Regions from separate parts of the Brevibacillus sp. AG162 genome, predicted to be linked through region 3. Evidence: riboswitches for the same ligand, from Rfam matches in the RefSeq annotation. Region 3 holds a riboswitch; each other region holds the start of a gene.

The links. A riboswitch is a leader RNA that binds a small molecule or an ion and turns the genes downstream of it on or off. The one in region 3 is predicted to bind S-adenosylmethionine.
Region 1: another riboswitch for S-adenosylmethionine. It lies ahead of metK (methionine adenosyltransferase); the one in region 3 lies ahead of FB479_RS14960 (BMP family lipoprotein).
Region 2: another riboswitch for S-adenosylmethionine. It lies ahead of FB479_RS22080 (sugar ABC transporter substrate-binding protein); the one in region 3 lies ahead of FB479_RS14960 (BMP family lipoprotein).

Annotation. Positions count from the first base shown of each region.
Region 1 covers NZ_VFNO01000004.1:436,722-447,341, reverse strand. The annotation lists gene FB479_RS15870 (ATP-dependent helicase ComFA) at 1-229, opposite strand, end outside; gene FB479_RS15865 (glycosyltransferase) at 379-744, opposite strand; gene FB479_RS15860 (response regulator) at 815-1,522, opposite strand; gene FB479_RS15855 (sensor histidine kinase) at 1,556-2,698, opposite strand; gene FB479_RS15850 (polysaccharide deacetylase family protein) at 2,695-3,711, opposite strand; gene metK (methionine adenosyltransferase) at 3,860-5,065, opposite strand; SAM riboswitch class I at 5,198-5,299, opposite strand; gene FB479_RS15840 (S8 family peptidase) at 5,361-7,937, opposite strand; gene FB479_RS15835 (SLAP domain-containing protein) at 8,119-9,114, opposite strand; gene FB479_RS15830 (SLAP domain-containing protein) at 9,155-10,117, opposite strand; gene FB479_RS15825 (accessory Sec system S-layer assembly protein) at 10,211-10,620, opposite strand, start outside.
Region 2 covers NZ_VFNO01000008.1:72,745-83,364, reverse strand. The annotation lists gene FB479_RS22095 (hypothetical protein) at 1-147, shown strand, start outside; gene FB479_RS22090 (ATP-binding protein) at 305-1,558, opposite strand; SAM riboswitch class I at 1,761-1,880, shown strand; gene FB479_RS22080 (sugar ABC transporter substrate-binding protein) at 2,243-3,265, shown strand; gene FB479_RS22075 (sugar ABC transporter ATP-binding protein) at 3,358-4,848, shown strand; gene FB479_RS22070 (ABC transporter permease) at 4,850-5,848, shown strand; gene FB479_RS22065 (glycerate kinase family protein) at 5,991-7,175, shown strand; gene FB479_RS22060 (SLC13 family permease) at 7,232-8,572, shown strand; gene FB479_RS22055 (response regulator transcription factor) at 8,670-9,356, shown strand; gene FB479_RS22050 (HAMP domain-containing sensor histidine kinase) at 9,360-10,620, shown strand, end outside.
Region 3 covers NZ_VFNO01000004.1:230,063-240,682, reverse strand. The annotation lists gene FB479_RS14980 (sulfite oxidase-like oxidoreductase) at 1-370, opposite strand, end outside; gene FB479_RS14975 (ABC transporter permease) at 412-1,326, opposite strand; gene FB479_RS14970 (ABC transporter permease) at 1,313-2,383, opposite strand; gene FB479_RS14965 (ABC transporter ATP-binding protein) at 2,358-3,887, opposite strand; gene FB479_RS14960 (BMP family lipoprotein) at 3,993-5,021, opposite strand; SAM riboswitch class I at 5,224-5,346, opposite strand; gene FB479_RS14955 (methyl-accepting chemotaxis protein) at 5,497-6,972, opposite strand; gene FB479_RS14950 (DUF3298 and DUF4163 domain-containing protein) at 7,128-7,745, shown strand; gene FB479_RS14945 (MarR family winged helix-turn-helix transcriptional regulator) at 7,947-8,360, shown strand; gene FB479_RS14940 (hypothetical protein) at 8,412-8,687, opposite strand; gene FB479_RS14935 (hypothetical protein) at 8,662-9,114, opposite strand; gene FB479_RS14930 (NAD(P)/FAD-dependent oxidoreductase) at 9,181-10,614, opposite strand.

The DNA.
Region 1 (10,620 bases), 210 kb from region 3:
CCTCAGTCAGCACCCGTCCTTTACCAACTTGATCCATCAAATACCCGTTCACTTTCGCACGCAAGGAAAAAGCCAGAGCAAGCGAAGACGTCTTCCCGATGACATGCAGGACACACCCTTCTCTCTCCTGCCAAAAAGAACGATCTACAGAAAAGCTCGGCGTAACATAAGTCTGCACCTGTGGTATTGATCCGCCGGAAGCTTTGATATACAGCAAATACTCACGCATGCGATCACTCCTCCGCCCTCTTGCCCTTAGTGTGCAAAAAGACAGACAGGTCCGGCAAATAAATTTCGGAACCAAAATCAGGCCGTAGAAAAATAAAAAAGCCGCCGATCTATTGTCGACAGCTCGTAATATTTACGCTCAACAAACCTTTATGCTCCCTCTTTTTTCTCCCGCAGATCAATGACGATGGTTCCAGCCGCAATCTCCTCCTGTACATCTCCCAAACAATAGCCGTACGGATAACGATTCAAGACAGCTGCCATCTGTTTCGTATCATCGTCAGATCCATCATCTATCAAGGTAATTCGGATAGGTCTGCCACTCCAATATGAACGAAACAGCAGACTCCTCACTACACGTTCCAGCACCTGTTCCGAATTGCGTACCAACAACCGATAATGCTCATGCGGGAGCTCGCTCGCGCTATCCGTCCGATTGGTCCAGCGCTCCGCGATCATTACCAACAAAGAGGAGCAGCCAAATGCTGCCAAAAGCCATACAATCAGCTCTTCCATCACGGTCATACCTCCTCCTATACCAAGGTATGCCGCACGGCTTGAACAGAGTGCAAATAGGAAGCGCTTCCTACAATTTCACCCAGCCGTTTTTAATGGAGATGACAACAGCTTGTGTCCGGTCTTGAACATTGAGCTTTTGCAAAATGCTGCTAACGTGATTTTTAACCGTCTTTTCACTAATAAACAAGAATTCCCCAATGGCACGATTGCTTTTCCCTTCTGCCATCAGCTGCAATACTTCCCGCTCGCGACGGGTAAGCGATTCGATCACTTTTGGATCGATGGCTTGCGATTCATCTACGGAGAAGCTACGCTCTGCCGTCCCTTCCTGCTCGCTCAGACGACGGAATTCTTCAATCAGCTTGCCCGTCACCTTCGGATGTATGTATGCACCACCACTCGCCACTACACGCACAGCGTCAACGAGGTCTGTCGTTCCCATTTCCTTCAGCAAGTAGCCAGAAGCTCCAGAGCGGAGTGTACGATACACATATCCCTCATCATCATGAATCGAGAGCATAATCACACGAGTAGAAGGACTTACAGAAATCACATTTTCTGCAGCAGAAACACCATTTATGTTCGGCATGTTAATATCCATCAACAAGACATCCGGCTTGTGCTCTTCCGCCAATACTGTGGCTTCTCCTCCGTCCGCACCTTCCCCGACGACCTTGAAATCTTCTTCCATTTCCAATATTCGCTTTACGCCTTCGCGAAATAATTGATGGTCATCCACAATCACAATGCGGAGTTCTTGCTGTCTTTTATCCATGGTTCATCCCCCAGTACTTATTTACGTATCATGTCACAATTTTATCGGTATTTGGAATATAACCTTGGTTCCCTCTCCCGGAGCGGATTGCAGCTCGACACTGCCCTCTAAGAGCTGTACACGCTCACGCATTCCCAAGAGTCCAAAAGAGTTGCCATTCGCCATGCGTTTTTCCAGATCGAATCCGACCCCATCGTCTTTGACGACAAGGCTTAACGAATCTTGTACAAATTCCAGCTTCACTTGGACTGTCGAAGCGCCTGCGTGCTTCTCCACATTGTTCAGACATTCCTGAACCAAACGGAAGATCGCAGCCTTTACCGAACTGCGCAAAGGAGGCTCCACACCAAATACTACCAGATCGATGGAAGACTGAATACGCTCTTCGCACGTTTGAATATATTTTTGCAAGGTAGGTACTAGCCCTAAGTCATCTAATGCCATTGGACGCAAATCAAAAATAATACGTCGAACATCCGCCAAGCTCAAGCGTACCATTTCCTTCAGCTCGTGCAGTTCCATTTGCGCTTCCAAAATGCGCTCGTTCTTCAACATGCGTTCTACAATTTCCGAACGCAACACGACATTCGCCATCGATTGAGCTGGACCGTCGTGAATCTCTCGTGCGACACGCTTGCGCTCTTCTTCCTGAGCCTGGATTACCTTTAGGCCCATCAACTGATGCTGCTTAGCCGATTCCAGCGCCTCGCCTATCTTGCTTAAGTCACCTGTCAAGTAACCAAGCACGACGCCCATTTGAGAAACCAGCTTTTCTGCACGGACGATGGTTTCTTCCAAGGTACGCAGCTGACGCTCCAAATCATTTCTTCTGCGCTTCAAATTGTTTTCCCGCTCGCGGTAAATGGACAGTTCTACCTGAATACGGCTCGCCTCTTCATACGCAACCCGGATGTCTTCCTCCGTGTACATATGAAAATTACGACTGACCAAGACGAGCTTGTTGCGCGATTTGCGATACGCAAGTTCAAGCGCATCGACTTTTTGAATCACTTTGGAAATTTCTTGTCGAAGTTCATGCAAATCAAACTTCAATGAGTTGCCATGCTGTCTGGCGTTTTCAGCTATATCAAATATTTGGGTTTTACTCGTTTCTACGGTTTCAATCGTTCGCTTGATCACCCCGTCCAGCACGCTGATGTCAATCGCTTTGTTCATGATTGCTCTCCTTCAAACTCATTTTTAGCCTTCGTGAACAACTGTTGGAGGTGCTCTTCTTCTACATCTCGCAGTCCCATGTCATTGCGTGGAATGGCAAACGGATCTGTTTCCTGCTTTACGAATCCACGATTGGATGTAAATACATAGCGGTAGCCAGCTTGACGAGCTGTCTCCAGTACGATTGGACTTGTGTAGCCAAACGGCAAAGAGATGACTTCAATCTCTTGCTTCATCCATTCGCTTAAACCGACGCGAGATATACTGAAATCCACATAGAGGCGGTCCCTGTACTCTTTCTCGTCCTCTAAACGCTGCAAGTCCTTTAGATAGACCGGAGCTGTTTCTGGGCCAAGATCGCCCCACTCATTTCGTTCTTCCTCTTCATGCAGACTGTACGTATGGGACCCGATTGTAACCAGTCCCGAATGAGTCATTTCGTTAACCTGTTGACGCGTAAGTGGTGGCGTCATATGCTCCCGTTTTCGGTCAGCTACATCTCTTAAGCGCCCCGCAATCGCGAAGTTCACTGAAGGGTAGCCGTATGTACGTAAGATCGGAAATGCTTCTGTGTAATAACTCTCATACCCATCGTCAAACGTAATCAAAACAGCATTCTCAGTCGGTAAGGTACCCGTCTCCATAAATCGCAGGAACTCCTCCAACGAAATCGGATTCAGGTCGTTATCATGTAAAAATTTCATGTGTCGGGCAAATTGATCAGGAGCTATGACATACCGCTGATTCGATTGATCCGTGACATGATGGTACGTCAAAACCACAACCTGATTGTTATACCACTTTTTCGTTTGAACGGCTGCTTCTTCAATTGGTGTGACGTTTGGCTCAGCATTTTTTGTCTCACTTATGCTTATAGACGTATCCACTTGGGGAAAAGGTTGCACTTCTTGTTTATTCTTTTTTTCCAGAAAAGATTCGCCTAACAACCCAATAGCCACTGCAAAAAACAAAAAAGTTAGAAACACGATCAGGAAGAGCCTTCTGTTCGGCAAAAAAACCCCTCCTCTACTTCCTCACTAGGAGATTCGACACAGTCATACAAATTCCTGTGCAACATTTGACCCAATAATTGGATGACTTAGCTCCTAACATGAAAAAGAGCCCAGTAGCAACACCAGGCTCTTTTTATGTCGTTGAATATTACAGTTGAGCAGCCTCTTGCTTCAGAACTTCTGCTTTGTCTGTTTGCTCCCAAGGAACATTCAGGTCATTGCGTCCGAAGTGGCCATATGCAGCTGTTTGTTTGTAGATAGGACGACGCAGGTCAAGCTGCTTGATGATACCAGCAGGACGCAGGTCGAAGTGTTTGCGAACCAATTTCACCAGATCTTCTTCGGAAATAGTGCCTGTACCGAATGTATCTACTGCGATGGAAACTGGTTGTGCTACACCAATTGCGTAAGCAACTTGCACTTCGCATTTGTCTGCGAGGCCAGCAGCCACGATGTTTTTCGCTACATAACGAGCTGCGTAAGCACCGGAACGGTCAACTTTTGTCGGATCTTTACCGGAGAACGCACCGCCGCCATGACGAGCATAACCGCCGTAAGTATCTACGATGATTTTGCGGCCAGTCAAGCCAGCATCCCCTTGTGGTCCGCCAATTACGAAACGGCCAGTTGGGTTGATGAAGTATTTGGTTTCAGCGTCCAACAGTTCAGCTGGAACAACTGGTTTGATTACGTGTTCAACCAGATCTTGCTTGATTTGCTCCAAAGTTGTTTCAGGAGCATGTTGGGTAGAAATAACGATGGTATCGATACGAACTGGTTTGTCGCCATCGTACTCAACAGTTACTTGTGTTTTTCCGTCAGGACGGAGGTAACCAAGTGTTCCGTTTTTACGTACTTCAGTCAAACGACGAGCCAATTGGTGGGACATGCTGATCGGAAGTGGCATCAGCTCAGGTGTTTCATTGCAAGCAAAACCAAACATCAAACCTTGGTCACCAGCACCAATTGCTTCGATCTCAGCGTCAGTCATTTTGCCTTCGCGTGCTTCCAATGCTTGGTCTACACCAAGTGCAATGTCAGCGGACTGCTCGCCAATTGCAGTAATAACACCGCAAGTGTCAGCGTCAAAACCGAATTTTGCACGGTCATAACCGATTTCACGAATGGTTTCACGAACGAGCTTTTGGATATCCACATAAGTGTTTGTAGTGATTTCACCTGCTACGAGAACCAAACCAGTAGTTACGGAAGTTTCGCAAGCTACGCGAGCGTTTGGATCTTTGGACAGGATCGCATCCAAGATGGAGTCGGAAATTTGGTCACAAATTTTATCCGGATGTCCTTCAGTTACAGATTCGGATGTAAACAGACGACGACCTTTTTGCAAAGCCATGAGAAAATACCTCCTTTGACCTCATACAAATAGTGTGGTAGCCGAGTCAGGATTTTATCTACGAAAACGCAAATAAAAAACCTTTTCCATTTTTAGGAGGAAAAGGTTTGAGCGTTTTTTGCTTCCTTCATCCTCTTATCGGCCAGAACAGATGTCCGTTCTGCTGGTTAGCACCGCTCGAGATCGGTTGCCGGGCTTCATAGGGCCAGTCCCTCCGCCTGCTCTGGATAAGAGTATCCATTACGGATAATAGAATAATTGTTTTTTTCAGAGATGTCAATAGGAAAAATTTTACTTATAATTGATAAGCTTTGGAAAGTACCACAACTACCTCGGCGCGAGTTGCCCTTCCATTCGGTTTAAAGGAAGATCCGTACCCACTGAGCCAATTTTTAGATGTCAAAGCCTCAATGGCAGGAGAAGCCCAATGACTCGTTGGCACATCCTGATAATTCGAGGTACCACGGTTATACATCAAAACATCACGTGCCCGCGCGATCATTACCGCCATCTCTGCACGCGATATCGGCTGATCCGGCTTCATTTCATTCTTCGGGTACCCTTTCAATATTCCTAACTGATAGGCTACACCTAGATTGTGATACGCCCAGTGCCGCTTTGGCATATCCCGGAAGGCCGTTTTTCCTGTGTAGGTAGTCGCTACCTTGGAACCGGTCGCACGCATCGATTTAAGCAGCATCGTCGCAAACTCTGCACGGGTCACTGCCTGATTCGGCTTGAACGACGCATCATTAAATCCATTTACTATACCGCGAGAGCTTAGTCTGACGATCTCTGAGCGCGCCCAGTGGTCCGAAATATCGCGATACCCAGCTACCAATTTCTGCTGCGTCACCGTGAGTCGGTACGAATCATATTTGAACGCAGTACCGCTATTGAGGCGTACATAGTATTTTCCCGGCTGCAAGCGCACCCCGATAATGTCCTTCCCACTATTGGAAAGCTCGGCTACCTCATTCGTCGAAGCAAGTGCATAGTTCATGTTTCGATCACTGTAGAGTGCGAAACGAAAGCCACTCTCCACAGGAATATACGGCGCTCGGAATGTCACGTATGATTCGCTATTGACAGTAAATTGGAACCAGTCGGAATCAGTTGCTGTCGGAATTGTTCCTGACATCACTGTCCCACCGCTTAACGGAGACGCTTTTTGATAGGTATCATTCGGCTCATTGAAATCTTTTTTAACTGGCGTGTATCCCAAATCCAGCTGGTATTCGCCATTGACTGCATTCCGCGAATACTCGCTCACACGGATGTAATATTTACCCGGGGAAACCTCTTTACTAACCCGCTCTGTCGGATTGTCCTTTGTCCCATTATCGTATAGAGGATCCCAGACTACTGATTTCTGGCCGGGCGCTTGTTTACCAAGACCCAGCAACAAATCCACTCGCTTGTTGTCAGGGCTAACAGAAACATCTAAATGCCCGTACTCACGAACGTAGTAGGAGAACCAATCCTGATCGCCTTCATCATGAAAATTGCCTGTCACACTGATTTGGTTCCCTACAAGCGGTCTGGCCGTTTCTTGTGTATCGTTCGGTTCATTTCGGTCAGGATTGATCAAAAATTTACTCGTCAACACGTATGTAAAAGCGTTGTTGACGCCTCCACTGCGCATTAAGCGGATGTTCATTCTTCCTGCCTTGACCGGAACCGTTATCGTATCGCCATTCCCGAAGTACTGTGTAATCGGTTGACGATTCTCAGGGTAAAAGGTAGCAGCCATCGCCGAAGAAATACCCGATGTCACTGTAGCCGTAAAGCTGACCTTTCCATCGTAAGGGATGTCCATCTTTAGCCAATCTACGGTATCTTTTGGACCCAAATTGCCACGTATTTGTGACTCAATCGGAAACGCCTTCGCTTTGGAAGAAGAATCATTCGGCTCTAAAAAGTCGTAAGAAAGTGCCGTTTTTACTGCTTTGTTGACATCTAACAAGCCGTATCCAGTCTTCCGGTCCCATCCTTTCTCCCCCAAGTCAGTAGCCGTTTGATAAAGCAATTGCCTCACATCAAATGGACTGAGATTAGGATGCCGAGCGAGAATGAGCGCAGCTGCACCAGCTACTTGCGGTGCCGCCGCTGAAGTACCACTAAACGAGCCGTATTTTCCCCCGAGCTTTGTTGTGTATACATTCAACCCAGGAGCTACCAAATTCAGTTCAGGCCCCGTATTTGCCTGATACAACACTTCATTGTTACTCCTCACAGCCCCTACCGCTACGACAGTTGGATACGCAGCTGGATACGCCACACGGCTACTTTCATTACCACTCGCTGCAACCAAAACGGCTCCGCTTCTCTCCGCTCGTTGTACAGCAGCTGCCAACGACTTAGAGTAAGCCATACTGCTAAAGGACATCACAATGACTTTGGCACCACGATCCAAAGCTACATTGATGCCTTTCGCAATCAGTTCAACATCCGATGACGCCTTGCTATTCAAGATTTTAATCGGTAAAATCCTGGCATTCCAAAGAACACCCGAAACACCGATATTATTATTTCCACTAGCAGCAAGAACACCGGCTACTTCTGTGCCGTGCCCGTTGTCGTCCTGTGCTGACTTCCCAGGATTGACGAGATTCACACCTGGCAAAAGGTTGCCCTTTAAATCAGGGTGTTTATAATCTGCCCCAGTATCCAATACAGCAATAATAATCTGCTCATTGCTATTTACCGTTGGCCAAGCTCTATCTGCTTTAATTTGACTTAGATGCAGCTGGTTGGTCAAATAGTAGTCATTGGATGCCGGAGGCGCTGCTGCGAAGACTGATTGGTTGTTTGCCATAATGAGCGTGACCATTAATGTAACAGTCACTGACATGTTCACTGATCTTTTCATGTAAAACAGTCCTTCCTTCTCTCCCCTGCAAAAGTAGCAGTCTAAAAGGAATTCAGGTATTTGTCATCTGGTCTTTAGCATAGCGGATGAAAAGGGGGACACGCAACCCTCATTCTCCAATATTTGGAACGCTTTCACAGAAGAAAACCCTTTTCACCATCGGCAAAAAGGGTTTTTCTCCTTACTGTAACAAACCTTTATTGTCTTCTACTTCAGGTGTTACCTGAGCTTTTTCTTTTTTTCGTTGTTGCGCTTTGGGAATAAAGGCAGTCAGTTCAGCAATATTTACCGCTTCTTTTTTAAAGGAAGAGGAAGGAATATCGAACGCCCACACGCGATGGCTGTTCGCTTCTACCTTCATGTTTTCCAACGTAAAGTGTACACGTGCTACCGTATCGCCCGCTTTATCATGAACAATAATTGGCACTTCGGTAAACTCCAGACGTTTTCCTAATCCGTTACGGAAAGCAACGATAACCTTCAAGCCGTTATCTTCACCAGGCTTGATATCGAGGACTTGCAAATCTACTTCGCCCTCAACAATCGGGTTCGCCTCTTCAGCCTGTTGCAAATACTGCTCCGACTCATCTGCACTCAGACCCCAGTTATAATTTTGGTTGTCCTCTACTCCGTGCTTTTTAGGCTTGATAAAAGTCAGCATCAGAGGGATCTCTTTTTCAGGGATCCGGTCGAACTCATCCCAACGGAACATAAATTCCATCGGGCGACTGGACATTTCTCCTACTGGTCCTGAGGCAATCAGGTCAAACGTTTTTCTCGCGACCTCTTCTCCGTCCTCCGTAACCAAAGACAACGGGAGCTTTTGAAGCAAAACGCTGCGCTCTGTCGCATTGCGAATGTAGGTAAGGACCAGATAACCATCATTAGTAACCTGCGTGAAGAACGGAATGATACCGACTTCGTCACGAACAACCGGAGGCATTTCATCATGCGCGTATTGCAACAGCTCCTGCTCAGCGTCATCCAATTGATTTTCCCAAGGACCATTCATCACCAAAAACAGTTCCTTCGAGTCCACACGGTTCGCAGATTGCTGCGGATTATCCAGTCCGGATACACCCAGATAAAACTCTCTATGAAGATTCTCATGAATATCTTCGCGTACTTGCTCCAGGCTCTCTTTGGAACCAAACCAATTTTCCAATAACCAACTCATATAGCAACCTCCTCTTTCCCATCCTGAAAAAATGTGCGTTCTACTCTACAGTAAGCGCCCATCTTTTCAGGTCGGCATCAGGCTTTTTCACAAATTTAGGCGGGAATACAATCAGCCACGGACGGCTGTTTCCAGGCTTCACCCGAATGGAGCTTGCATCCAGAGAACCTGTCGCAACTACATCTCCATCCGAATCGGAAATCGTAAACTTGAGTTTTTCCGGACGGTAATCATGGCTGAGTCCATTTCGGAAAAGCATGGCTACCACCAGGTTTCCTTCGTCGGTTTTTCGGATGTCAAAACCGGTTACTTCCACCGTATTAATAGGAACCAACGGCAAAGACTGTGTCAATGCTTCCAGACGATCCTTTTGACGATCAGTCATGCGCTTCTCCATTTCAGGATCAAGCTCCAGTGTACGAGGCCAAACATGTGTATTGCTGCCGGCCTTCATTACTACTTTCCAACGGCTAAAGGTGAAATTCTCATGCAAATAGCTTTCTTCCGGGAATAAAACCTCCCATGGACGGCTGGAATGCGGTGGAATAGCCCCCATATCTGACAAATCCACTCTGATTCGCGCAAAAGGCTTGTCGTCTAGATAAATCGCTAATCCTACGTTTTTAATGCGTACAGGTTTATTTGTGGCGTTGCGGAAAAACATAGCGACAGTCATTCCGTTTGGCTGTGGAATCATACTGAAGCCTGTTACGCTAATCATGCCTGGTACCATTTCAGGCAATTCTGCTTGCAAAAAGCGGAGAGTATACTTTTTCTCCGAATCCAGCTCACTTTCCCATATCGGGCTCAAGGATAGCTCGGTTCGAATTTTCTCAGCCTTCATAGCAGACTTTTCCGGTCCACCATTGCTATCCATTTCGACTTCGTTGCTAGTCATGGAAGCCAAATCAATTGTCGACTCTTCCTGAATCTCCTTTTTCAGATCCTCCAGGGAGCGCTTCTGCTGATCTTTACCTAACAAATTCTTCATAAAGGAAAACATATGATACCTCCTCACACGTCCGGGCACGAACGAAGCTTCTCTTATCATCATAAACGTTTTAGACTAGCCCATGCAAATTGGTCTCTCGAAAACTCAAGCTCCTTGGGGTACGCTCACTTTCCAACGAGACAAATCTGGCGCTTCCTTTTGGATGCTTGCCGGCGGAAAAATAAACACCCACGGCTTGCTGGTATTTGCATTGACAGTCAGGCCATCCAGTTCAAATAAGCCTTCTGCCACTTTATCTCCACTCGCATCAAACAGCACCAACGGCAATTTTTCAAAGGAAAGGGACTGCGCAGAGCCGTTGCGTATCAGAAGCATGACATGAAGATCGCCTTCTGACGAACGACCAAGCTGTACACTCTGGATATTGACCTCTCCCTCTTTTAATGCAGGAAGATTCTTGGCTAACTGAATCAAGTAAGTTTTCTGTTCTTCAGACAACGCCTTAATCCAGGATTCCTCTAGCTCTAGCTGCTGTGGCAGAACCATTTTCTTCT
Region 2 (10,620 bases), on a different contig from region 3:
CAACATAAATCACTCAGTCCCCGTTATCTATTCCCGCTTGAAAACAATAGGATTCAAGAGCAACCGGTCTTGGTCTATTCGGCGGAGATACTGAAAAGCAACGGGGATGTGGATGCCATTACGGGAGAATGGCTGCCATTCCAATAAAGAGAGACACCAGGGGGAGACTCCTGGTGTTTTGTTTTGCGTAATGCCTCCCGGAAATTGCATAGTAAAGCGTGAGGGGAAGGGCAACCGACCGTCATTTGCATCATTAGCGATCGAATGGAAAAAGACACAGTCCCTCTGCAAAACCTGCATGCAGCTACTGTGCCTTATACGGAAGCATAATGGTGAACTTGGTTCCTACTCGTGGTTTGCTGGTTACATTGACCGTTCCGCCAATCGCATGAATGACATGATAGGAATAAGTCAATCCAAGGCCGGTCCCAGTTGTTTTCGTAGAAAAGTAAATCGTTCCGAGGCGGCTGATCTGTCCTGCATCCATGCCGACGCCGTTATCCTTGATGACCAACAGGGCTTTGTTTCGCTCGATGAGCAAGTCCAGGGAGACTTTTCCGTCCGAAATATCCGCGCACGCCTCGATGGCATTTTTGATGAAATTCACCAATACTTGCTTGAACTCGTCTGGATTGGCCTTGATCGTCACAGGTCTCTCAAAATCTTGCAGCGTAAGTTCCACGTTATGCATATTGGCAAAGGGGAGCATCACCTCGCGGATGGCATGCAAATGCTCGCTAACATTAATGATCTCATGCCGTTCCTTGAGCGGCTTGGAAATCGCAAGGTACTCGGTCAAAATGGCTTCTGTCCGTTGGATTTCATCGAGACTGATGCGAATGTATTGCTCGACTTTTACCAAATTTTCCGGACATTCCTGTATTAATTTCAAGAAGCCTTTGACTGCTGTCAGCGGATTGCGAACCTCGTGTGCGAGCGATGCAGCAACATGGCTCATCGTTTGGATTTTTTCATTTTGCGCGTGGCGGATAAACAGCTCCTTATCCGAAACGCATTTGCTGAAAAGCGACATTAATAACCAGAGGCCGAAAAAGTTTTGAATAGGAATCAGCATGGTGTAGTAAACGAGGTGTTGAGTTACATACGCGGGAAAAAAGTAATAAGTAGTCCCTAAAGCAACCGTAGAAAAAATCGCACTCGTCATAAAAAGATACAGTGTTTTCCGATAACTGGCTTTGTAGTGTCGATACAAAAAGAGTGACAAGACAAAATTGACTGTAAGGATCAGCAGGGCAACCCATGTTCCTTCTCCACCCAGGTAGTAACGATAAACCAAGGCTTCTATCAGAAGGAGCAAGGCAATCTCGATTCCGCCATAAACCAGTCCGAAAAGAATGATGACATGTCGGATATCAAAAAACATGCCAGTCGTGACACTCGGGGCGAAGGTCATCGCGAGAAACATGCAGGCTGAGCTGGTGATGACGATAAAGGAACGGCTGTAGTTCCTCATTTTGTCACGGTAATAAATGTTGAAAAACACAAACGGGATAATCGCGAAAAACCATTGAAGAATGACTTCTTTTAATAGACTCATGTAGCATCCCCATCGCAAATATTTGCTAGGCTTGTATCAATCTACGATAATTCGACAAGACACAACAAAATCCCTCTTGGTGTTACACAAGAAACTGGAATATTTATCAAGAAAATTCTTTCGGTAAACCTAGTTGACAGATAGGTAATTGCCAGATTATATTCTGTATATACTTATACAAACGTTTTGAAAATAGAAACTACTCTTATCAAGAGAAGGCTGAGGGAATGGCCCTATGAAGCCCGGCAACCTAGCACGAGAGAATGCGTTCTTTCGAGCCAAGGTGCTAACTCCAACAGGTAGAATACCTGACAGATAAGAGGCGAGAATCTTGTCGATTTTTGTCCTCTTTCTCTGTGAAAGAGGATTTTTTGCGTAGCTGTCGTGGGGAAGAAGCGCATTTCCAGTCTACGCTTCGGCCTCCGCCCCGCTGTGAGTGAAGACTGTCCGCTTCGGAAGAAATGGCGGGAGCGCTTCAAACGTAGAAGGTTCGAGGAAGGATTTCATAACTGAAGCTGAAATTCCCCGCCATTTCTTCCTACGCTGGGGTGGGCTCCAGAGGCGCTTGGACTGGAAATACGCTTCTTCTACGAGGCTTTTGTTTCCTTCTTGAAAGTGAATGAAGGGAAACAAAATATTTAATCTTGTTATCTGTTTTCAAAAAGAAAAAGGGGGAGCATCTCAATGAAAAAGAAACTCGGTCTGATCACATCACTTGTTTTGGCAGCATCTATTCTTGTGACGGCGTGCGGCAGCGGAGCGACAACGGGAACCGGCAGCACAAACGGCGGTGCTTCGGGAGAGAAGGCGAAGAGAATCGCACTGATCATGCGTCAAAACGTAGGAACATTCTCTGCACAATACATCAATGGCGTGAAGACAGAGGTGGAGAAAAACGGCGGCGAGTTGACCGTATTCAACGCAGATACCGATCTGGCAAAAATGGCGTCCAACCTCGACGCGGCTGTGAACCAAAAGTTTGATGGCATTCTGATCGACCATGGTACGGCGGAAGCGTTACAGCAGGGCACGCAAAAGGCCGTGGATAAAAAAATCCCGGTCGTCCTGTTTGATACAGACATCAACATTCCTGGTGTGCCAGTTGTGGCGCAGGATGACAACAAGTTGGCAGAGCTGAGCCTGGAGAAGCTGGCTGCAGATACAAACGGCAAAGGAAACATCGTCAAAATTTGGGTAGCTGGCTTTGCTCCTATGGAAAAACGCCAAGTCACGTATGAAGCTTTCCAGAAGAAATACCCGGATATTAAAGAAATTGCGGCATTTGGTTCTGCCACCAACAATACGGCACTCGATACACAAACGCAGATGGAAGCGATCTTGAAAAAGTATCCGAACAAAGGCGACATCACAGCAGTATGGGCGGCTTGGGATGAATTTGCCAAAGGGGCTACACGTGCCATCCAGCAGGCAGGGCGTACGGAAATCAAAGTATACTCCATCGATTTGAGCGATGAGGATCTGCAAATGATTCAGGCGGAAAACTCTCCGTGGACAGCGACGGCAGCAGTAGACCCATCCAATATCGGACGCATTCATGCGCAAACCGTGTTCCAAAAAATCAAAGGCGAACAAGTGCCAGACAACGTGAAGCTGAATCCAGTGCTGGTGAAACAGGAAGACCTGCCGAAGGATAAGAAAGTAACGATGGGCGACCTGTCCCAATACGTGCAAGAGTGGGGCAAGTAAGAACCAAATTGGCTTTTCCCGTTGATCTGTATCGTCAACGGGATTTTTCCTTATAGAGGTTGGAACACGCAGGTAAACAGGAGGTGTGAATGATGCCCACATTGCAGATGAAAGGGATAGCGAAGCAGTTTTCTGGGGTTCCTGCCCTGCGATCCGTTGATTTTGAGGTGCGCGCAGGGGAGGTTCATGCACTGCTCGGAGCGAATGGCGCGGGGAAGAGCACCCTGATGAAAATTCTCACGGGAGCGTATCAGGCAGATAGCGGTACAATCACCATCGATGGCCAGTCCGTGTCGATTCAATCTCCGCAGGACGCTAAAGCACAGGGCATTCAATGTGTATATCAGGAAGTGGACACCGCCTTGATCCCGTATTTGAGCGTTGCCGAAAATATTTTGCTCGACCAGCTTGTCCAAGCAAAAACCAAGGGGCTGATCAACTGGCAGAGCTTGTACAACGAATCGGAGCAGATTTTAAAAAATTTCGGCTTCCCCATTCCGGTGAGGATGCTCGTCGAAGAATGTACGCTGTCGGAAAAGCAATTGATTTTGATTGCACGGGCTACCGTTCAAAAGGCCAAGTACGTTATTTTCGATGAACCGACCGCGCCGTTGAGCACAAAGGAGAGCGGACGGCTGTTTCAAATCATTGCGCAGTTGAAAAAAGCTGGGGTCGGGATCATTTACATTTCCCACCGCCTGCCGGAAATCTTTGAAATCTGTGATCGGATCACGATTATGCGTGATGGTCAGCATGTCGTGACCACAGACACGGCGAAGACCAATATGGACGAAGTGATCGCGAACATGCTGGGCAAAAGCTTCGACGAGGAGTTCCCGAAGCTGGAAGTGCCGATTGGCGAAACGATTTTTGAGGCGTCAGGAGTGGCTGGCGGCAAAGTACGCGGAGTCGACATGCAGGTTCGCGAGGGAGAGATCGTTGGCGTCGTCGGTCTGGTTGGGGCAGGGAAGACCGAGCTTGCCCGATTGCTCTTCGGTGCAGATGAGGCAAAGGCTGGAGCCGTTCGATTGCATGGAACACGTATCCAACTGCGCTCGCCAAAAGACGCCGTCGATGCTGGAATCGTGCTCGTTCCGGAGGAAAGGCGCAAGGAAGGAATTTTCGTAGAGGAGTCTGTGCAGAACAACCTGTCTGTCGCCTCGTTGAAAAAGAAGTCCTGGTTCGGTTTTATCAAAAGAGGAGCAGAAGCGGCTAACGCAAGAGAGCTCGTGCAGCGCCTTGGTGTGAAAACAGCCGATATCAAGCAGCTGGTCGGTTTCCTCAGCGGCGGAAACCAGCAAAAAGTCGCAATCGGCAAATGGCTGGATACAAACGCTCACCTCTTTATGTTTGACGAGCCGACAAAAGGGGTAGATATTGGCGCGAAAAGCGACATTTACCGCCTGATCGGAAATCTCGCTGAGCAGAAAAAGGGTGTCCTGTATTTCTCCTGTGAGTTTCAGGAAGTCATCGGGATCGCAGACCGGATTCTCGTCATGTTCGAGGGCAGGATCGTGAAGGAATTGAGTCGCGAGGAAGCAACACAAGAGCTGATTATGTACTACGCAAGCGGAGGTGAGTAACGTGGCAGATAAAAAGTTTAGTTTATTTGATTTTGTTTACAAATACGGTACGGTTGCAGTTATTGTCATTGTCATGCTGTTATTCAGTTTGACCAACCCGTATTTCTTCACGTACGACAACTTGACGGACATTCTTCGCTCCATCTCGATTGTGACATTTGTTGCGATTGGCGTTACGTTCTCGCTGATCGTCGGAGGCTTTGACTTGTCTGTAGGATCGACGGTTTCGTTGACCACAGTCGTTTCTGCTTCGATGATGGTTTGGTACGAACAAGGAGTTTTCACGACACTGGTTGTCCCGATTGTACTCAGCTTGCTCGTCGGGCTGGTCAACGCCTTCCTGGTTGTGAAAATCCGCATTCCTGATTTGCTGGCTACTTTGGCGATGCTCTACATCGTCAACGGCATTCATATGACGTATTCCCAAGGCTACTCGATCTACGCAAACATGCCAATGCAGGACGGCTCACAGGCTCCGGGAAAATTCCAGGAATGGTTCCTATGGCTGGGCCAAGGAGAAATTCTCTCCGTACCAGTCCCTGTTATCCTGACCTTTTTACTTGTCGCGATCACGCATGTGTACTTGACCTATACGAGGCAGGGGCGAATGCTGTACATGACAGGCGGCAATTTGGAAGCGGCCCGTCTGTCGGGGATTCCTGTGAATCGCTATCGTACCTTGGCTTATGTGCTCTCCGCTCTTTTTGCAGGCTTGGGCGGGATGCTCTTGGCAGCACGGATCGGTACCGGGCAGGTGAGTAGCGGCGGCTCCATGCTGATGGATGCAGTAGCGGCTGCTTTCGTAGGCTTCTCCGTATTCGGTGCAGGAAAGCCAAACGTTTTTGGTACATTTGTGGGAGCCATCCTGATCGGGGTGCTACTCAACGGCATGACGATGCTCAATCTGCCGTATTATGCTTACGATATAATTAAGGGGACGGTACTGGCGCTTGCCCTGGCTGTGACCTATTATCAGCTGCGCAGAAAACGAAACGCTTAGAATCGTAATCTTTTTGCTTTTCTCTCATCAATTTCTCATCTTCCTATTATTCCCTTCTCTTTTTTGAAGCTTAGTATGGGTCTTACTCAAGTGAGACAAATGCGAAAGCAAATTCAAATAAAGAGAAGGGATGTTGTTTTTTATGCGTATACTCGTTGTGCCTTCGGGCTTTAAGGAAAGTTTAGATGCCGAGCAAGCAGCTGAGTGCATGAAAGAAGGAATTCTGCGCGTACTCCCGCTCTCCCAAGTACAAACACTGCCGATGGTAGACGGAGGAGAAGGCTTTACAAAAGCGATTGTGAAAATTTCGAATGGCTCAATTATTGATAAGGAAGTAACAGGTCCCGTAGGAGAAAAGGTTCCTTCCCATTTCGGGATATTCGGATCAAAGACGACAGGTCAAACGGCTGTGATTGAGATGGCAGCAGCAGCCGGACTGCGACTGGTTCCGAGAAGCTTGCGTGATCCGCGCAAAACGACGACACATGGCGTCGGTGAATTGATCAAAGCGGCACTGGACATGGGGGCAGATCGTATTTTGCTAGGCTGCGGCGATTCCGGTACTTCCGATGGCGGGGCAGGAATGGCGCAAGCACTTGGCGCGAAATTTTTGGATGCAAGCGGTCAAGAAATCCGTATTGAAGGCGGAATTTCGCTGGCAAAAGTAACGAAAATTGATGTATCCGGCATGGACAAAAGACTCAAGCAGGTGCAAATCGATGTGGCTTGCAACTGGTTTAACAAGCTGTGTGGGGAAAACGGAGTCGCTCGCGTGTTTGGCCCGCAAAAGGGAGCGACGCCTGAGCAAGTCGTTGAGTTGGAAGAAGCACTCGAACAATTCGCGGCTATCATCGAGCGGGATTTCGGTATCGACGTCAGAGACATGCCGGGCAGTGGTGCCTCGGGTGGCTTGGGAGCCGGACTGCATGCGCTGACGGGTGCAAATCTGTTTCCACGCTACGACATCATCATGAAATACATTGATTTGGATCGGATGCTTCAAGAGACAGACCTTGTGTTTACGGCGGAAGGAAGCATTGATTTTCAAACACCGCGAGGAAAAATTCCAGTGGAAGTGGCAAAGAGGGCAAAGAAGCATGCCCTGCCGGTAGTGGCTTTGGTTGGGACTGTTGGCAAAGGTGCCCGACTCAATTATGAGCACGGAATTGATGCGTACACGAGTATTTTGCCGATGCCGTCTACGTTGGAAGAAGCGTTCATGCATGCGCAGAAATGGCTGACCGATTGCTCGGAAAGCTCCATGAGAACCATCATGGTGGGCCTGCAGCTCGCAAATCGTTTAATGGAGAAGGAGCAAGTATCGTGATTGCACAGACTATTGCAAAGGAAAGGCCTGCGTGGGTCCTTCCGATCGTCCTGATTATGTTCGTTGAATTACTGCTCATGCTGCCGTCTTCCCTGACATTTGAGGCCAAATGGAGCTTGTTCGGCTTCTGTGTCGCTGTGATCCTGTGGACGACAACCTCGCTGAACTCCGCCTATGTAGCGATTGGCTCCGTGTTACTCCTCGTCGTGACAGGAACGGCTGACCAGGAAATTTTGTTCGACTCGCTCGCCTCCGATGTCATTTGGTTAATGATTGGCTCGTTCATTCTCGGCGGCGCTCTCCAAGTGACAGGCTTGGCAGGAAAACTCACAGATCTGGTCGTGAGCAAGGCAAAGAATGTCAAAAGCTTGTTTTGGCTCTTGACGGTCGTCGTTCAATTTCTCGCATTCTTTATCCCGTCTACTTCTGGACGCGCAGCGGTGCTACTGCCTGTTTTCCACTCGCTGACCTCAGAAATCGGGAACAAACAAATTACGAAAGCCATGGCGATCCTGATTCCGACGATTATTTTAGTATCGACGAGTTCCACCATGATTGGAGCGGGCTCCCATTTTATCGCACTCGATATGCTGAAGGAGTTCAATGGGGAAGGGATTAGTTTCGCGGAGTGGCTGTTGTGGGGACTGCCGTTCGGGGTTGTGGCCAGCATCGTTACTTGCCGGATTGTTCTGGCTCTGTTTCTCTCTAAAGAAGAGATGCAGCGCCCACTCGCGAGTAAAAAGCTTTCTCTTACCTTGTCCCGCAACGAAAAATATACGGTTGCTGTGATCGGGGCGATGGTCATTTTCTGGCTGACAGAGCGTTTTCACGGAATCGAGATTGCTACCACGACAGTTGTCGGCGCCTTTCTTTTGACACTCCCCAATGTGGGCGTCATGAAGTGGAAGGATGGCGTACAGTCTGTCTCGTGGAACCTGATTCTGTTTGTAGGGGCGGCCATTGCCCTCGGAAAGTCGTTGTTGGAGAGCGGCGCGGCAGAGTGGATCATGAAGAAGCTGTTCGCGATCACCGAGCAGTTGGAAGGCGAATCGTCGCTTCTGATTATTGTGGTTATTACTTTGCTGACACTGACATCCCATCTGTACATTACATCGCACACGACGAGAGCCGTCATTCTTGTTCCGCCGCTTCTCTACTTTGCGAGCAGCCTTGATTTGAATGAAGTGACCGTGTTGTTCTTAGGAATGATCGGCATGAACTACTGCCTGACCTTCCCTGTCAGCTCCAAAGCATTGCTCATGTTCCAGGAAAGCGGCAAGGAAACCTTTTTGCCAAAGGATTTGCTGCGATTGAGCTTGTATGCAGGTGTAGCCCACGCGATCCTGATGGTCGTCTTTTATTACGCGTACTGGCAGTGGGTGGGATTATCGATATAAGTAAGGAATTATATCTTTCGTACGGATTACTCTTTGATCCACAGCCAATATTTGCTAAACTCATCTGGATAATGGATGCAAGGTTTAGGAGGATTACATGTCGGAGCGAATATTAATTGTGGAAGATGAAGAGAAAATTGCTCGTGTGATTCAATTAGAGCTGGAATACGAAGGATACGAAAGCGAGATCGCCAAAACAGGGCTAGAGGCGCTGGAACAATACAATCAAGGTGGATGGAACTTGATTTTGCTCGATGTATTGCTGCCAGGCTTGTCAGGGATAGAAGTGCTTCGCCGGATTCGGGTAAAGGACTCCGCGACGCCAGTCATTTTGTTGACGGCAAGAAATGCAGTCGTGGACAAGGTAAATGGACTCGATCAAGGCGCGAACGACTACATTACGAAGCCTTTTGAAATCGAAGAGCTGCTGGCTCGCATCCGTTCCTGCCTCCGCTTGTCCCAAATGACAAGAAAAGTGGAAGCCAGCTGCAAAGTAGAAGTAGCAGATTTAAGCCTGGATGAAAAATCGAGGGAAGTAACAAGAGGTTCCAGTCAGATCGAGCTGACACCGCGTGAATTCGATTTGTTGCTTTATCTGATGCAGAATAAAAACCAAGTTCTGAATCGTGAACAGATTCTTACACACGTATGGGGATTTGATTATTTCGGAGACACAAATGTCGTTGACGTGTATATCCGTTACTTGCGTAAAAAGGTGGACCAAGGGTATGAAACCCCGCTTTTGCATACAGTACGAGGCGTTGGTTATATGCTGAAGGGGTAGATTATGAAAATCAAAAATAAAATTCATTTGTTCTCCACGGTCGCGCTCTTGCTTCTGCTGCTCATGGTCAACAGCTTCATTTACTTCGTGTTCTACAAAGTGACAACAGACGGAGAGCTGGATCGTCTGCAACGAGAAGTTCTGCACATCCAGAGTGGACTCAATCAGACCGGTGTGGAAAATTTTGACCCTGCTACGCTGCTGCAGCCGTATTTGCCATCGTACGGGATGATCCGGATTATCGATCAGCAGTCACGGGCCATCGTCACGCAGGAAGTAGACAGCACGCAACCAATCCCGGCCCCGAAGCCCCTCTTTGAAAGAAAGGCGAGTGACGGTGTCTTCGATGTCAAAGGTGTGAAATACGCGTACGTCAAGGTCCCGATTATTTGGACGAATGGAAAAATTGTCACGCTAGAAGTGATTGAAAGTATTGCGGGCTTGCAAAAGAATTTGAACCTGCTGCAAAACGTTCTGTTATTTGCTTCGCTGTTCGTGCTGATTCCTGCTTTTTTTGCTGGACGCATGTTGAGCAATCTGATTTTGCGACCAGTCAACTCGATGATTCAAACAATGGAAGACATTCAAGCGCGCAGTATTTTTAAGAAAATACCGCTTGAGCACACATCCAAGGATGAATTGCACGCGTTAGGCAGTACCTTTAACAAAATGATGGATTTATTGCAGCAAAACTTCGAGAAGCAGCAGCAGTTCGTCTCAGATGCTTCCCATGAATTGAAAACGCCGCTGACCGTAGTAGAAAGCTATGCGAAGCTATTGAAGCGTTGGGGGACGAAAAAGCCGGAGGTTCTGGCAGAGTCGGTGGAAGCGATCTATTCGGAAGCCGTGCGCATGAAGGATATGACCAATCAAATGCTCCTTCTCGCAAACAATAGCGCCGAATGGAATCTGGATGTCAAAGAAATCGACTTGATCCCGATGTGCCAAACGACCATTTCGCAATTAACCAATGCGTATGGCAGGTCCTTTCAACTGGGCGCAAACCACGAATCGGTTCCTGTGATGGCCGATGAACAAAAACTAAAACAAGTGCTCGTCGTTTTACTCGACAATGCGATGAAATACAGCTCGAATGAAATCGAGGTTGGGGTGGGGCTTCAAGGGGACCGCCCATATATCTCAGTCAAGGATTACGGAATGGGGATTCCCAAGGAAGATTTGCAGCATGTTTTTGATCGTTTCTTCCGTGTTGACAAAGCCCGCAGCCGCGAAACAGGTGGCGTAGGACTGGGGCTTTCCATTG
Region 3 (10,620 bases):
AGTCGTGATCACCGTGCAGCATGACGAAGTTCGCCCGCGGAGTCACGCCAATCGCCTGTAGAAAATCACGAAAACGCACGCCTGTAAAGGCATTGTCAAAACGGGACCAGCGTGTCACGCAGTGAATGTCGCTCGTCACTGTCACCTGCGGCATCGCCATGATCTCTTCGTAAGTGAGCGTCACTTCCCGGTCTACCTCACCGAAAACGCGCAGCGTCCATTCGTTCATGTCATACACTGGCACGTCTCCCTCATGCAAAATAGGAAAGCGCTCTGTCAGGATTTGTCCTGGCGGAAGTCGTCTGGCGAGTCCCGGTCCCACTGGGGCGGGTACCTTCATTCTTTTGATTCGATCTGCCTTGTTGTTCATCTCGCATTTCCCCTGTCTTCGCTGTCTGCCATGCTTATGGATTAACGGGTGCTCTGCTGGTTGTCGCTGCCGATCTGACTCTTGTTTTTCAAGAAGAACATCGCGGCAATCGTCAGCACGTATGGCAGCATAGCCGTGAATTGCGTCGGAAGCGAAAAGCCCTGCAAACGAATACTAAGGGCATCCATCAGTCCGAACAAAAAGCTCGAAGCCAAAATACCGAGTGGATGCGACTGCCCCATCATCATCGCCACCAATGCGATAAAGCCCCGACCAGCCGTCATCCCTTCTGTAAACATCGTGACTTGCCCCAGGGAAAGCTGTGCCCCTGCAATCCCGCACAATGCGCCACTCATCACTATCGCTAGCACCTGAAGTCCCGTCACTTTCAGACCGAGACTGCGTGCCGCAACGGGATTCAGACCAACTGCGAGGACGCGGAAGCCCGTAACCGTCCGATAAAAGAACACATACAACAGAATCGCAGCCAAAAACGCAAAATACACGAGAGGCGAATGACCAGAGACAATGCCTCCGATGACCGGAATATCGTGAATGAAAGGAATCTCGACGGTTGGCAAGCCAGCCATATCCTTATCGTAAAACGCACCTTTGACACCGAAGATCGCCCGCAGTGCAAATGTCGTCAACCCCAGCGCGAGAAAGTTAATCGCCACACCGACGACGATTTCATTCGCCCTAAGCTTGATTGTCATGTAGGCAAATAAAAGAGAAAAGACAATGCTCACCAGCGCTGCAATCAAAACGGCCAAAAAGAGATTCCCGGTAAAATGATTGCCGACAATCGCGGAAAAGGCACCGACCAGCACCAAGCCCTCCAAACCAACATTAAAAATTCCGACACGTGCGCAGAGCGCTCCACCCAAAGCTGCCAACAAGATCGGCGTGACCATCCGAATGGTAGAACTGAGGAGGGACCAATCAAAGAGCTCCATGCGATTCCCCTCCTTTTGCCTTCCGCTTTTTCCACCAGTCGTAGCTGAACTTGGCGGAGATGAACAAAATCAATACGGCTTGTATAACACTTGCCAGCTCCAGCGGCACATCCGTATTGCGCTCTACACCCATGGCTCCTGTCTGAAAAGCAGCAAGCAGGATCGAAGTCACAATGATGCCAAGCGGGTGCGAGTTTGCAAGCAGAGCGGCCATCAGGCCCGTCCAGGCGAACCCTGGTACAGTCAGGGCTCCGTCAACAAAACGATAGTGCGCCCCCATTACCTCGACAGTTCCCGCCAACCCAGCCAGTCCACCACTGGCAAACATCCCGGTTAGCATGACCCGAATCCGATTAATGCCTCCGTATTGAGCAAACAGCGAGTTTTGACCCAGCATCTTCACTTCATAGCCAAAAGGCGTAAAACGAAGTACCCAGAACAACAACAGCGCTGCAACGATCGCAAACAAAAACCCTGCATGCACGCTCATCCCCGCAAACAGCTTCGGAAGCCAAGCGCTTTTCTCCAGCATGACGGTCTGTGCCAGTGCCGCAGAACCCGAGCGATCCCGGAATGGCTCTGTCACGAGATAGCTCGCAAACAAAACGGCAATATAGTTGAAGAGCAACGTAGAGATGAGCAACGGAATACGAAAGCGGGCTTCCATAAAGCCTGGCAACAACGCCCAGAACCCGCCGACCGCCATTCCTGCGAAAATACCCGCCACAATTTTGATCATTCCTGGTGCGGGCAAGTAGATCGCGACTAACGCAGCACTGACGGCACCCAGCACCATTTGCCCTTCCGCCCCCAGGTTGAATACCCCTGCACGAAATGCGAGGGAAAGACCCAGGGCAATCAGCATGATAGGCGTGGCCCTCGCTAATGTAGACGTAAAGAAATAAAAACTGCCAAAGGCCCCTTTCCACATTTCCTGGTAGGTGCCCAAGATCGATTCGCCAACCGCAGCAATGACCAGCGCCCCGGTCAACAAACCGATGACGACAGCCAAGAACGGCTGAACCAATGACTTAGATAGCTCTTTGATTGCTGCCATGAATGCTTCCTCCCGCCATGATCACGCTGATTTTTTCTTCGGTTGCCTCCAGGCGTGAAAGCTCTCCAGCGATGCGCCCTTTATACATGACCAAAATCCTGTCAGACAAGGCGAGAATTTCGGACAACTCGGACGAGACTAACAAGATCCCGTCTCCTTGATTGCGCTTTTCGATCAATGCCTGATGGATGTACTCCATGGCACCGATATCCACCCCTCGCGTAGGCTCAGCCGCAATCAAAAACGGGGTTTCATGTCCCAGCTCCCTTGCGACGATCAGCTTTTGCAAATTTCCCCCTGACAGATTCCCTGCCAGCTCCTGCAATTGCCGGGAGCCTGTCTTGATCGCAAACTGCTCCACCCAGCCTTTTACGACTTGGCGGAATTTCTCCCGCAAAACGACGCCGCGGCGGTTGTAAGCAGGCTTTCGCTGATAGCCCATCAATGCATTTTCCTCGACGCTCGAGAGCTTGGCCGTTCCCCACAGGTAGCGATCCTCCGGAATATGCGCCAAGCCGGCATCCCGAATAGTGGCTACTGATTTGTTCGTCACGTCCTTGCCGCCTAACCGCACCGTGCCCTCCTGTGCCGCTCGCAAGCCGCTGATCGCTTGCAGCAGCTCGGATTGTCCATTCCCGGAAACACCTGCGATTCCTACGATTTCCCCGTGGTGCACGGTAAAGCTGACTTGATCGAGCAGTGTCTGCTTTTCTCGAACCGTAAGATTCTCCACCTGCATGAGTGGTCGAGGTTCCAAAGGGATGCGCTCAGAAAGCTCCTGCAATTCACGTCCGACCATCAGTCTGGCTAAATCGTCCGCATTGGTTTCTGCACGGGAAACCGTTCCCGTCACCTTGCCTCCGCGCAGTACCGTAATACGATCCGCTACCTCCATGACTTCCTGCAGCTTATGTGTAATCAAAATGACGCTTTTGCCGCTCTCCGCCAAGTTGCGAATCGTTTGCAAGAGGTCGCGTACCTCTAGTGGAGTCAGTACAGCGGTCGGCTCGTCCAGCACGATGATATCCGCTCCCTGATACAGGACCTTCAGAATTTCGACCCGTTGCTGTTCCCCAATCGAGCAATTCGCTACCTTGGCCTGCGGATGAATCGGAATGCGATACTGCTCACTAAGCGCCTGCACCGTGTCCTCTGCATCATTTCTTTTGAAAAAACCCGCTTGCTTCGGCTCGTATCCGATCACGATATTTTCAGTTACACTAAATTCTCCGAAGAGCATAAAGTGCTGGTGAACCATCCCGATTCCATTTCGAATCGCGTCCTCTGGTCCGCGAAAAACGACTGGCTTGCCATTTAACACGATCTCTCCCGACGTCGGCTGCTCCATTCCGTACAGCATCCGCATCAGTGTCGTTTTGCCCGCTCCGTTTTCCCCGACAATCGCGTGGACTTCTCCTGCTGCCAGTGAGAACGACACCTTGTCGTTGGCGGTAAAATCTCCGTACTTCTTGGTCATGGCCCTCATTTCCAAGCGATCGGTCATTCCCACTCCCTCATTTCTGTACGTCCTTTTATGAAAATGGAAGACCGACTACACAGCCGTAGTCGGTCACATGCATCACTGTGCACAAGCTTTTCACGTACTTGTTTAAAACTGGTCTGGTACTTTGCGGGTGCCCGCTACAATCTCATCGCTGATCGCTTTCACTTTATCCACCACTTCTTGTCCAATAAAAGCGTTCAGAGGCGTTTTGCTTTCGTGTGTGACATAGGTCACGCCAACACCTTTTTCTTTCAAGCCGTACGCCACAACACCTGGCTTGAACGTTCCTTCTACAAAGTTCTTCACGGTTTCATAAGCCGCCGCGTCAGTCCCTTTCAATTGGGACAGAACAATATGCTCAGGATCAATCGTGGTACGGTCTACGTCCTGACCTGCTGTGAAGAAGCCCTTTTCCTTCGCCGCTTCGAAAACGCCAAGGTCGCCTACTGCTGCTGCACCGTTAATGAAGTCTGCGCCTTTGGAAGCTTGGAGCAAAGCCAATTCCTTTGCTTTTGCCGGGTCAGTGAAGCTTCCTACATAGTTGACCATCAGCTCTGCTTGTGGATTCGTCGCTTTCAAGCCCTCCTCGAAGCCAACTGTCCATTTTTTCAACTGCGGAATATCAAGAGCGACGACCATACCTACTTTGTTCGTTTTCGTTGCCAGACCTGCTGCTGCTCCCACCAGGTAAGCCGCTTCCTGCTCGCGGAAGGTAACACTGCGAACGTTTGGCAAATCCACTACGGTATCAATAATCGCAAAATTACGGTCAGGATTTTCGGTAGCTACTTTTTTCAAGGCATCCTCTGATGTAAAGGAAGAAGTGATGATCAAATCATAATTTTCTGCAACAGCTACGCGCAGATTTTCTTCAATGGCTCCATGGTCCGTAGATTCAATCGTTTTCACTTCTGCGCCCAGCTCTTGCGCGGCTTTTTTTGCACCTTCATCCATTTGTTGGAAGAACGGATTCACACCGATTTTCTCGGGCAAAATCAAGGCAATTCGCTTTTTGTCCGCGCCCTCTTGTCCTGCTGCTTGTCCTCCTGGCTGATCTGCAGGTGCGCTAGTGCCAGTCGAGCACCCTGTTGCCAATACTGCGAATGTCGTTAATGCCAGCAATAACTTCTTCATGATGTATCTCTCCCTATCCGAACTTTACGTTTTTCTTTATCCTATTAGGTAATGTACGGCTTTTTACCCATTTTTTCAATACTATTTACGAATATTCTCTTATAAAATAAATTTATCGTTCGTCTATTCTCTCCTTCCCTTTTGCAAATACAACAAAAAAAACTCTTCCCGGAGGAAGAGTTTGCGTACGTAGCCGTTCTCTTCCTCATCTGTCAAAACCATGGTACAGGTTTTGCAGGAATTGGCACCTTTCTGTTCATGCATAGACATGATCAGTGGTTGCCGGGCATCATCGGGCCAGTCCCTCCGCCGCTCTTGATAAGGTAGGTGAATGTATTTAGTTACAATGGAATTCATTCTAGCAGAACGGTTCAAAAATGCAATTCTTTTTTCTCAATTCCAAACAGTTCTATTTCGATGCCGAATCAGCTTTCAGAACTACTTCGTGATCAAAAGACGACTTTTTAAACAACCTTTATTTTACGTGAAAGGTTTGCTGGAGGCGATGAGACAACGTATTCAGCTCACCCAGCTCTTCCGTAATCTCACGCACTTTTTGATGCTGGTTTTCTGCAGTCGCAAACAGCTCTTCTAAGTTGGCTACCGATTCCTCCGTTACGGCTGTAATGGTCGACATCTCGATGGCAACTTCGCCGGAACGCACTTTTACCCGGTCCATGCTGGAGCTTACTTGATCAGCTGCTTCTAAGAAAGCCATCATCCCGGCTCGCACTGCTTCGATGGAGGCCACTGTTTTCACGGCCAGCTCTTGGCCTTTTGCAACAGACGTTTCCCCATTGCTCATATGCTGCACCGCATTCTCACTTTCCTGATGGAGAGATTTCAGAATGTCGGTAATTTCCTGTGTAGCTGTCGCGCTTTGCTCTGCCAGCTTGCGTACCTCATCCGCTACAACAGCAAATCCCCGTCCATGCTCGCCTGCACGCGCCGATTCAATCGCTGCATTCAGCGCCAAGAGATTCGTTTGTGTCGCGATCTGATTAATAGCGCCGACAATTTCTTCTACGCGATTCGCCTGCCGATTGAGCTGGTGAATCGTAGAGGCTGCTACATTAACTGCCTGCACAATTTGCTCCATCTGCGAGGACAGCTCGTTCATCATCTGAACGCTTTCTGTCAGACGACGGTTGTTTTGTTGCGATTCCGTTTTCATTGCGTTGGTCTGTGTTGTAACTGCCTCGATTTCCTGGTCGATGGATTGAACCTCTTCTTCGATTTTCACCGTTGAATTCGCCTGCGATTCCATACCGACGGCGACTTCCTTGAAGGCTACCATCATTTCATCTGTATTGCGCTTTGTACCTTCCGCATGCTCATGCACATGATCGCTTGTACGATCCAGCTGCTCCGTCATTTGCTGGATGTTCAAAAGCATTTCTCCCAGACGGCGCTCCTTCTCTTCTGCTTCCTGCCTTGCGTCGTGCGCTTTTTGCAGGGAAGCTTGTCCGGCGAGACATAGATACGTGACGGCTCCCATCATCATGAGAATGGCTACGATACGCACGCCCAGATTGAGCTCCGAAAAATCACCGTTGAAAATCTCATAGGTTCCCGTATAAAACCCGACAACGGTGACGATGATTTGGGCAATTCCCGCTGTTACTACCAGCTTCCAGTCCAAATAGGCTGCCAAAAAGCCCATGACGATGAAGGCGAGGAACGAAACCTCCTGGTAAGTGGTAAAGTGATCGAATGAAATCGCATAAAACATGAGTCCGATTGCTACCAGATAACGAATCACATGACTATCTTTGCGAATGAAATAATACGGCGAAACAATTAAAGTGACCAGCAATCCCAAGGACGTCACTTTCCAGAAGTTCACATCCATTTGGTAGGCAATGAGTCCCGCCATCCACAAATGATTCCATAGGATAAAAATCATAAAGCCTTCTTTGTCAGTCAAGGTATTGCGAATCAATTGAATCATAATTGCCCCCCTTTTCCCTATTACTTATGTATCGGATTCTTTCCCCATTATATAGCCAAACCTTTGCCAAATTTGTGAAAAAAGTGAGAACAGCCAAAAACAATTTCGAATAGGCTATTACACAACTTACATGTACAGGAGGCAAACGGAGAAAAGTGGAACTCAATCAATTGCCAGCTACCGTGCTGACACGGACAATTAGCCGTCCGAACACCACGATTTACTATCCCCAATTGGCAGGCCTAGCCAATCAGCAAGCGGAAAAAGATATCAACCGGGCGATTTATCAAACGGTTCAAGGCTTAATTCACGAGCAGCAACGGGTCCAGGTACCGGGAAATACACAAATGCAAGGCAGCTTCGAAATCAAGACAAACGAACGCGGCATTTTCAGTGTCGTGTTGAGCAACTACGCCTACACACCGCAAATGGCTCACGGCATGACCTTCCTCGGGTCGATCACCGCAGATATCCAAACAGGCAAGCTGTTTACGCTGCGTGAATTATTCAAGCCAGGAAGCGATTACGTCAAGGTGATTTCCGAAAACATCAAGCGCCAAATCAAAGAAAGAAGCATCCCCACACTCAATGGCTTTACGTCGATTAAGCCCGATCAGGATTATTACGTCGCCGACAAAGCACTGGTCATCTACTTCCAGCTGTACGAAATTACGCCTTACTACGTCGGTTTCCCTATGTTCCCCATTTCGGTCTATGAACTGGAGCCGCTCATCAATGAAAAAGGTCCACTGAGTATCTTGTCCGCAGATTAGTGCATCACTGTATTTTTCAGCCAGGTGAGTGTCTTCTTTCATGACACTCGCCTGATTCTATTTGTGTCAGAAAATCCATTATTTCGCCATCGAATAAACATTTACTTATATGTCCATAACTGCTAGTATGTTAGTATCCATATTTACTTAAGCAATAAAGTGTACGATATATCGGACCAGCTTTCCTGGAGGTATATACTCATGCAATATTATGGTCATCGAATTAGCCAAACCGCAAGAATATTCAGTAAAACGTTGAATGGGACTATGGCTCCCATGGGATTATACAGTTCGCAATGGGGTATTATCCTTTGCTTGCATTATCGTGAATCGCTCACCCAGGTTCAATTGAGCAACTACCTGAATGTGGAAGCGCCGACGATTACCCGGACACTCACCCGATTGGAAGAGATGGGCTGGATTATTCGCTCAGAGGGGGATGACAAGCGTGAGCGATACGTGTCCTTGTCTCCGCAAGCAGTCGAACGGTTCCCGGAATGGCTGGAGGCTGCCAAAGAGCAAGAGGAACTGGCACTCCGCGGCCTTGACGAAGCAGAACTCGCTATCTTTAACCGCGTATTGAAGAAAATGAACGATAATTTACAGCCGTCGTAACAAGTAAAAAAATGACTTCGCCCAAAAGCAGTTTGGTGAAGTCATTTTTTGTTAGCCATTTTTCCTTGTGCTATGAATAATGGTGTTGAGCTCTTGTTCCAATTGAATCAGTTCAATCTGTATCTGTTGCTTTTGCAATTGTTTTTTCTGTTGCAGCACTTGTTTTTTCAAATCATTAGATTCTTTGCCATTTGATCCGTTGTCTGTAGAAGTATCCTCGTCCGGTTCCACCTGTCCAGTCGAGCCTATAGCAGCCAGGAAGGCACCCAGAACGGCGATCCACCCGCCTACCGCTACCAGCTCATTCGCCAGATTTTTTTCGATCATCCTTCTTCCCTCCGTTTTTGGATGGACTCTCCTGTAAATTCTTCTTTATATCTTGAACACTGTCGCGCAATTGGGCAATTTGCTGTTCAATTCGTTTAAACTGCATATCTTCATCGTCGTCATTGCCATTCTTGTTCTTCCCATTGACTTGCTTGTTTAATTGAATGAGGGGCTGTATCAACTTCTCATTGTCGCAGGCAGGCTTATGACTTAATCTGGTTGTTTTATCAATCGCCAGTATGACAAAGCCAATCGAAATAATCCAAAGTGCTATTACAGCGGTATCGTCATCATCATCACAAAAAAACATAGATACCTCCCTGCCAACAAAAGGTCGTGGTTTGAGTATTGGCCCTTTTATACAATACGCTTCTGCCCAATCCCTCGTGACATCGGGACCAATACTTTCCTGATGCTGTTCTGTCATGAAAAATGGCTCCCCACCAAGCACCAGCGTGCCCAGCAAGAAGCCTATTTGTTATGATCGTATTCGTTATTGCATGCGTTTCGCGATATTGCGAGCCATCCAGACCCCAGCAGCTCCGGCCTGTGCCAGACCACGTGTAATTCCGGCACCATCTCCGCCACAGAACAATCCCTTGATCTCTGTTTCGAATTCCTCCGTCAGTTTCGGACGTGCCGAGTAGAATTTCGCTTCCACTCCGTAGAACAATGTGTGCTCGGAGGCGATTCCCGGCGTTACCTTGTCCAGTGCTTCCACCATCTCGATCAGACTTTTCATCGTATTGTAAGGCAACACGAGTCCCAAGTCACCCGGTACCGCTTCCTTCAGAGTAGGCTCCAGGAAGCCTTCCTTAATACGCGACTCTGTGGAACGTCGACCGCGCAAGATATCGCCGTACTTTTGTACGATAACCCCACCGTTTGACAGATCGTTCGCCCGCTTGCAAATTTCTCTCGCGTACTCATTCGGCTTGTCAAACGGCTCTGTAAACGTATGCGATACCAAGAGCGCAAAGTTTGTATTCATCGAGCCCAACGCTGGGTCTTTGTAAGAGTGCCCGTTTGCCGCCATAACACCACTGTGGTTTTCCACGACCACGTGACCGGATGGATTGCTGCAAAACGTCCGTACACGCGTTCCGACCGATGTATTGAAAATGAATTTTCCTTCGTACAGATGCTCATTGATTTCGCGCATGACGACATCGGACGTCTCCACACGTACGCCTACGTCAACTTGATTGTTGTACATTTTCAGGCGGCGCTTTTTCAGGATATCCGTCAACCATGCGGAGCCATCGCGGCCTGGTCCGATTACCACGTAATCAGCCTCATACTCTTGGCCGTTTTTCAAGACGACACCTTTTACCTGATGTCCGTCTGCTTCTTTTACCGTAATAATGTCCTCGACCTCTGTCTTGAACATCATGTCGATATGCTTCTTCAAATGCTCAAAGATCGACTGGAGAATCTCCAGGTTTTGCTCCGTTCCCAAGTGACGCACCTGCGCTCGCAACAGCTTGAGTCCAGCTGCATAGCCGCGCTGCTCGATACTCTTGATCGTCTCAGTGGTCGGGTCCGTAATCGATTGGGTAGCCCCATGCTCCAAATTGATTTCATCTACGTATTTGATCAGCCCAAGTACAGTGGAAGGGCTGAGATAGTCTGTCATCCAACCGCCAAATTCGGTGGTGATGTTAAATTTACCATCGCTATAGGCGCCTGCTCCACCAAAACCACTGGTAATCGAACAGGCCGGCAAACAGCCTGCGAATTCTTTTTTTCCTGCTGGCGGCGGGCAGAGCTTGATCTTTTCCTCCAAGATCGGACAGCGTCTGCTATAGATGTCATGCCCTTTATCAATCAACAGCACCTTGGCATTCGGTGCTTTTCGCATTACCTCGTAGCATGTAAAAATCCCTGCTGGTCCTGCTCCTACAACGATTACATCATACTTATTCATGTCGTT